One region of the Phreatobacter aquaticus genome, then DNA from elsewhere that is predicted to be linked to it. Evidence: predicted binding sites of a transcription regulator. Region 1 holds the regulator's gene; each other region holds the start of a gene.
What was found. Region 1 encodes LexA, which represses DNA repair genes until DNA is damaged. Its sites were predicted from a motif close to TGTTCNNNNTGTGTTCNG; they were not measured.

Region 1 (2,267 bases):
GTTGTCGGCGAGTCAGCAGCCGGCAGACCGTTCGCAGGGTCAATTCCCGCCGGCGGTGCGGTCCGCATCTTCACGGGCGCGCAAGTGCCTGAAGGCGCCGACTCAGTCGTGATGCAGGAGGATGCGCATCGTGACGGCTCCGCTGTGCGGATCACCGCGACTTCGACTCCAGGGCGTCATATCCGTCCGATGGGCCTCGACTTCTCCGAGGGCATCGTGGGTCTGCGCGCCGGCACAAGACTCAATCCGCGCAGCCTCTCGCTTGCGGCAGCCATGAATCATGGCGAGCTGCCCGTGCATCGGCGTCCCAGGGTTGCCATCCTCTCGACGGGCGATGAACTCGTCGAGCCGGGATGCGAACCTGGACCAAGCCAGATTGTGTCCTCCAATGCGACTGGCCTCGCTGCCTTTGTCCGGCGCGAAGGCGGCGAGCCCATCCCGCTCGGCATTGTCGCTGACCGGATCGACGACACGCTTGCCGCTGTCAGACAGGCCCGGGCCGCGGGCGCGGACGTTCTCGTGACATCCGGTGGCGCGTCCGTCGGCGAATATGACCTTATCCGTGATGTGATCGCTCGGGAGGGAGCGGCGCTGGGCTTCTGGCGGATTGCCATGCGCCCGGGCAAACCGCTGATGATGAGCGACCTTGGACCGATGCGGTTGCTTGGCCTTCCCGGCAATCCTGTCGCCTCGTTCGTCTGCGCGACGATCTTCCTTGGCCCCTTGCTTCGCAGGCTCTCCGGCCGCAGCGACTGGCAATGGAAGACCGAAGCTGCGACTTTGGGGGCGGCGGTGCGGGCCAATGACTTTCGCGCCGACTTCCTCAGGGCGAAACTGAGCGGCAATGGGCAAGCCTTGATCGCAACCGCCTTTGCCATCCAGGACTCCTCGATGATCCGGGTCCTTGCGGACTCGGACGCCCTCATCATGCGTGCCCCCTTTGCGCCAGAGGCTCCAGCGGGTTCGGCCTGCGAGATCATTCGCCTCGCCGACTAAACTGTTCACGAAATCTCAATGCTTGCGGAACACATAAAGAACGGATAGTGATCGTTCATGATATGTTCGTCCGATTCGATTGGACGTAGCACAGAGGGCCGCATCCCGATGTTGACGCGCAAGCAACACGAACTCCTTCGTTTCATCCAGGAACGGCTGACCGAAAGCGGTGTGCCGCCATCCTTCGACGAAATGAAGGAGGCCCTCGATCTCAAGTCCAAATCAGGCATCCACCGTCTGATCACGGCGCTGGAAGAGCGGGGCTTCATCCGGCGGCTCCCGAACCGCGCAAGAGCGCTCGAGATCATTCGCCAGCCAGAGCAGTCTGCAGGCCCTGTCCGCGGTCGCTTTTCGCCGAGTGTCATCGAAGGGTCGCTCGGGCGCGCCCGCCCCTCGGCGCCCGACGATGACACGGTCATGCCGGTGGCCGTCCCGCTCATGGGCCGCATCGCCGCAGGTGTACCGCGCGAAGCCATTGAGCACCGCGTCAGCACCATCTCCGTGCCCCCTGAAATGCTGACCCGCGGCGAACATTATGCCCTTGAGGTCCGGGGCGACTCGATGATCGATGCCGGCATTCTCGAAGGTGATCTCGCACTGGTCCGCAAGACAGATTCCGCTGAAACCGGAGACATCATCGTGGCCCTGATCGACGATGAAGAGGCAACGCTCAAGCGACTGCGCAAGCGCGGGACCTCGATCGCGCTGGAAGCGGCCAATCCGGCCTACGAAACGCGTGTTCTCGGCCCTGACCGCGTGCGCATCCAGGGCAAGTTGGTGGGGCTGATCCGCCGCTACTGATCTCACTGCGCGGGATCGGCCTCCTCCGTGCTTGGCTCCGCCGCGGCGGGTGCGACGACCACTGGTCCGGCTGTTGTCGGCTCTGATAGCAACGCAGGCATGGCTCCAGAAGGCCGCGGACGGTGCCACGGACGGGCTCCGCCGGCAGCCGGCCGGGCAGTTTCGATCCGATAGTTGGTCCCCGCACGATGAAGGGTGACGGCACCGGTCCAGGCGATTGCGCGCAGGTCGATCACCCGGGCTGCGCAAGGAACTGGCGCCGGTATCCTCGTCACAACGAAACGGGCCTCCCGGCAATCGTCCGCAAGGCCCTCTGGATCCGTCGACACGACGATGCGATCGCCTCCCGGAAGAATCGCACCGCAGCCCTGGGGATCGCAGGTCACTCCTGACCGGATCGTGTCATGGGCCGGCTGTCGCGCATCACCGTCCGACAAGAGCCAGCGTTGCAGCGTGAAGCGATTGCCTCT
Region 2 (2,267 bases), 190 kb from region 1:
GGCAGGCTTTGCAGGGCACGGATGACACGTAGCGGGAGATTTCCTCACGCGCCCAGTCGCTCTCGGTCTCCTTCAGGCGGCGCTCCAGATTGCGCACCACGCCCTCGAAGGTCTTCGAGGTCTCGTAGGACCGAAGCCCATCGTCATATTTGAAGGTGACGACCTCCTCGCCGGTGCCGAACAGGATCGCCTTCTGGGCGACCTCCGGCAGCTTGTGCCAGGGCACGGTCAGCGAGAAGCCGTAGTGCTTCGACAAGGCATCGAGCGTCTGGGTGTAGAAGGGCGAGGTGGACTTGGCCCAGGGGCCGATCGCGCCCTTGCGCAGGCTCAGGTCCTTGTCGGGCACGACCAGATCGGCATCGACCCGCTGCTCCACGCCGAGACCGTCGCAGGCAGGACACGCGCCGAACGGATTGTTGAAGGAGAAAAGCCGGGGCTCGATCTCCGAAATGGTGAAGCCGGAGACCGGGCAGGCGAATTTCTCCGAGAACAGCAGCCGCATCGGCTCGCCGCCCTCGGTCTTGGTGTCGGCGAATTCGATCACGGCGATGCCGTCGGCAAGCTTCAGCGCGGTCTCGAAGGAATCGGCGAGCCGGGTCGCCATGTCGTCGCGCACCACCACGCGATCGACCACCACGTCGATGTCATGCTTCAGCTTCTTGTCGAGCGGTGGCACGTCGGCGATCTCGTAGAACGTGCCGTCGACCTTGACGCGCTGGAAGCCCTTCTTCTGCCAGTCGGCGAGCTCCTTGCGATATTCGCCCTTGCGGCCACGCACTGCGGGCGCCAGCAGGTAGAGCCTGGAGCCGTCCGGCAGCGCCAGGGTCTTGTCGACCATCTGGCTGACCGTCTGGCTCTCGATCGGCAGGCCGGTGGCGGGTGAGTAGGGCACACCGACGCGCGCCCACAGGAGGCGCATGTAGTCGTGGATCTCGGTGACGGTGCCGACAGTGGAGCGCGGGTTCTTCGAGGTGGTCTTCTGCTCGATGGAAATGGCCGGCGACAGGCCGTCGATCTGGTCGACGTCCGGCTTCTGCATCATTTCCAGGAACTGGCGGGCATAGGCCGAGAGGCTCTCGACATAGCGACGCTGGCCCTCGGCATAGATCGTGTCGAAGGCAAGCGACGACTTGCCGGAGCCCGACAGGCCCGTGAAAACGACCAGCGAATCCCGGGGAATGGCCAGATCGACATTCTTCAGGTTGTGCTCGCGCGCACCCCGGATGGTGATCTGGCGCTGGTCACGCCTGCGCACGTCGTCGCGAAACTTGTCGAACAGGTCGGTCATGGTCGATCGCTTGTCGGTCCGGGCCCGGATGGAAGCCCTGTTACGCAATGGCGCGGCAAAGGGATCGCGCGAGACGCGGCACCCAGCCCCAAGGTAGAAACGCGGCTACCCCGCCGCCAGTAGCAAGGCGCGGCAGATTGGCAGCTGTGCACAGGTTCGGCCCCGTGCACAGCCGAATTTCGGTGAATCAGCTTGGTTCCACGCTAGCCGGACTTGCGCGGGCCATCAAGAACAAATATAGAACAAGGCGGATTAGGTGGGGATACCGCTCTCTGTTCGGGCTTCGTCACGTGACGCCGGGGCCTGGACGTGGGAAGCCTCGCCACAACGGATTCGACGGGCCGCAGCGCGACCCGGCAGGAGGAGAGCGCCCATGGCTGGCAGCGTCAACAAGGTCATTCTGGTCGGCAATCTCGGCAAGGACCCGGAAGTCCGCTCGTTCCAGAACGGCGGACGGGTCTGCAAGTTCTCGATCGCGACATCGGAGAACTGGCGCGACAAGGCCTCGGGCGAGCGCAAGGAAAAGACCGAGTGGCATAATGTCGTGATCTTCAACGAGAACCTCGTGAAGGTCGCCGAGCAATACCTGAAGAAGGGCTCGAAGGTTTATGTCGAGGGCCAGCTGGAGACCCGCAAGGCCTCCGACAGCTCGGGCGGGCCTGAGCGCTATTTCACCGAGGTTGTGCTCCGGCCGTTCCGCGGCGAGATGACCCTGCTCGACAGCCGCAACAGCGGCGGTTCCTCCGACTATGGCGATGACAGCTTCGGCTCGTCGGGTGCCATGGAGAACCGTTCCGGCATGGGCCGCGCCGAGGCGCCGCGCCGATCGGCTGCCCCCGCCGGTGGCGGCGGCCGCATGGACGATGACGAGATCCCGTTCTGAGCGGGTTCCAGCAAACGGCCGGGGCATCCGCGGCTGTCTCGGTCCGTCCTGCATTCGAAGCCGACATCGGCTTCATCATGGCGGCCGAACGGCTTC
Region 3 (2,267 bases), 860 kb from region 1:
TCGATCTCGGCATCGTTGACGGCCGGAATGATCGGCGCGACCAGCACGGCGGTCGGGATGCCGGCTTCCGACAGCATGCGGATCGCCTCCAGGCGCTTCGGCGGCGTCGAGGCCCGCGGCTCCATCGAGCGGGCGAGCTTGCGGTCGAGCGTGGTGACAGAGAGCGCCACCTTGGCAAGGCCCTTCTCGGCCATGCGGGCGAGGATATCGATATCGCGCGTGACCAGATGGTTCTTGGTGACGATGCCGACCGGATGATTGGCGCGTTCCAGCACTTCGAGGATGCGGCGTGTCAGGCCCCATTGCTTCTCGATCGGCTGGTAGGGATCGGTGTTGGTGCCAAGCGCGATGGTGCGCGGCTGGTAGCCTGCTTCGGCCAACTCCTTTTCCAGAAGCTCCGGGGCGTTCGGCTTGGCGAAGAGCTTGGTCTCGAAGTCGAGGCCGGGGGAGAGGCCCATATAGGCGTGGCTGGGTCTCGCGAAACAATAGGTGCAGCCGTGCTCGCAGCCCCGATAGGGATTGATCGAGCGGTCGAAGGAGAGATCCGGGCTCTCGTTGCGGGTGATGATCCGCTTGGCCTTTTCCTCGGTGACGGTGGTGGCGAAGGCCGGCAGTTCGTCGAGCGAATTCCAGCCGTCGTCGAAGCCTTCGCGGCTCTGCTTTTCGAACCGGCCGGACGCGTTGGTCAGCGTGCCCCGGCCGCGCCGCCGCTTTTCGTCCACGCCCGGACCCGAGGACAGGTCGAGGGCATGGGCCGTCTTGGTGCCGAACAGTTCGGCCGCAGCCGCTTCCAGGCCGCCGGCATTCAGCCGATCGGCAAGGCTCGAATCCAGTTGGCGTGCGATGCGTCCCATGCCTCAAGAGCTAGCATTGCATGGAGATCAAAACAAGAACATTGAGGCCGCCGGTTCGCGCGTTTCGGGTCGCAAGGCTCTTGCGGAAATCGCAATGCGCGTATAAAGATATCTTTATATGTGAGTTGAGCCCGTGCTGAAGACCCCCAAATCCCTCGTCCGATCCCATGGTTTCGACGACGCCGTCGCGGTGCTCCGCGCGGTCGGCGAGCCCACGCGTCTGCGCCTCTTGGCGCTGGTCGTGGAAGCGGAACTGACGGTCACCGATATGGTGGATATTCTCGGCCAGTCCCAGCCCCGCATTTCGCGCCACCTCAAGCTTCTGCTCGAGGCTGGCCTTGTCGAGCGGGTGAAAGAGGGGTCCTGGGCCTTCTTTCGGGCGGCGAGCGAGGGCGGTGCGGGCAGGGCGGTCGCGACCCTGGTCAAGCTGGTCGACCCCGCCGATCCCATTCTCGCCAGCGACCGCGAGCGCCTGGCCGAAGTCCGCGCCAAGCGGTCGGAGGAGGCGCAGGCCTTCTTCGCCCGCCATGCGGCCGATTGGGGCCGTCTGCGTGCTTTGCATGTCGCCGAGGAGCGGGTGGAGAAGGCCGTTCGCGAGGCCCTTTCGGGCCGGCCGGTGCGCACGCTTCTCGATCTCGGCACCGGCACGGGCCGGATGCTGGAGCTCTTCGCGCCCGATATCGATCGCGGTCTCGGCATCGATGCGAGCCCGGAGATGCTGACACTGGCGCGCGCCGCGCTCGACAAGGCCGGCATCCGGCACTGCTCGGTGCGGGCCGGCGACATTTATGCGCTGGCCCTGCCGCGCGATGCCTATGACGCCGTCATCATCCATCAGGTCCTGCACTTCCTCGACGATGGCCAGCGCGCCATCCGCGAGGCGGCCCGTGTGCTGCGTCCGGGCGGCCGTCTGGTGGTGGTCGACTTCGCGCCGCACGAGGTCGAGTTCCTGCGCGAGACGCAGGCGCATCGCCGCCTGGGCTTTTCCCGCGAGGCGATCGAGGCCTGGTTCCAGGCGGCGGGACTCGAGCCTGCCGGCTTCCACAATCTGACGCCCGACACCAAGGGCGCCGAACACCTGACCGTTTCCATCTGGGTCGGCCGCGATCCCCGCATCGTGACCGACGCCCCCGCTCTGCCGGGTCTTCCTGAAGTCGAGGCCGTGTGATGTCCAGTTCTGCCTATAGGCCCAGCCGCTATGTGTCCGCCTCCCGCCTGAAGGTCTCCTTCGAGTTCTTCCCGCCGAAGAACGAGGAGATGGAGCAGACGCTGTGGGAATCGGTCGAGCGCCTGGCGCCGCTCAATCCCTCCTTCGTGTCGGTGACCTATGGCGCCGGCGGTTCGACCCGCGAGCGCACCCATGCGACCGTGTCGCGCATCGTCAAGGAGACGGCGCTGAAGCCTGCGGCCCAT

Region 2: a site for LexA is predicted at 1,516-1,533, ahead of uvrA (excinuclease ABC subunit UvrA). Genes of this name have one in related genera too.
Region 3: a site for LexA is predicted at 878-895, ahead of E8L99_RS21990 (PA0069 family radical SAM protein). Genes of this name have one in related genera too.

The regions. Positions count from the first base shown of each region.
Region 1 covers NZ_CP039865.1:3,766,594-3,768,860, forward strand. Annotated here, with positions in the region: gene E8L99_RS17885 (molybdopterin molybdotransferase MoeA) at 1-996, shown strand, start outside; gene lexA (transcriptional repressor LexA) at 1,105-1,797, shown strand; gene E8L99_RS17895 (ComEC/Rec2 family competence protein) at 1,800-2,267, opposite strand, start outside.
Region 2 covers NZ_CP039865.1:3,572,131-3,574,397, forward strand. Annotated here, with positions in the region: gene uvrA (excinuclease ABC subunit UvrA) at 1-1,288, opposite strand, end outside; gene ssb (single-stranded DNA-binding protein) at 1,662-2,171, shown strand; gene E8L99_RS16955 (GNAT family N-acetyltransferase) at 2,249-2,267, shown strand, end outside.
Region 3 covers NZ_CP039865.1:4,623,110-4,625,376, reverse strand. Annotated here, with positions in the region: gene E8L99_RS21990 (PA0069 family radical SAM protein) at 1-854, opposite strand, end outside; gene E8L99_RS21985 (ArsR/SmtB family transcription factor) at 991-2,022, shown strand; gene metF (methylenetetrahydrofolate reductase [NAD(P)H]) at 2,022-2,267, shown strand, end outside.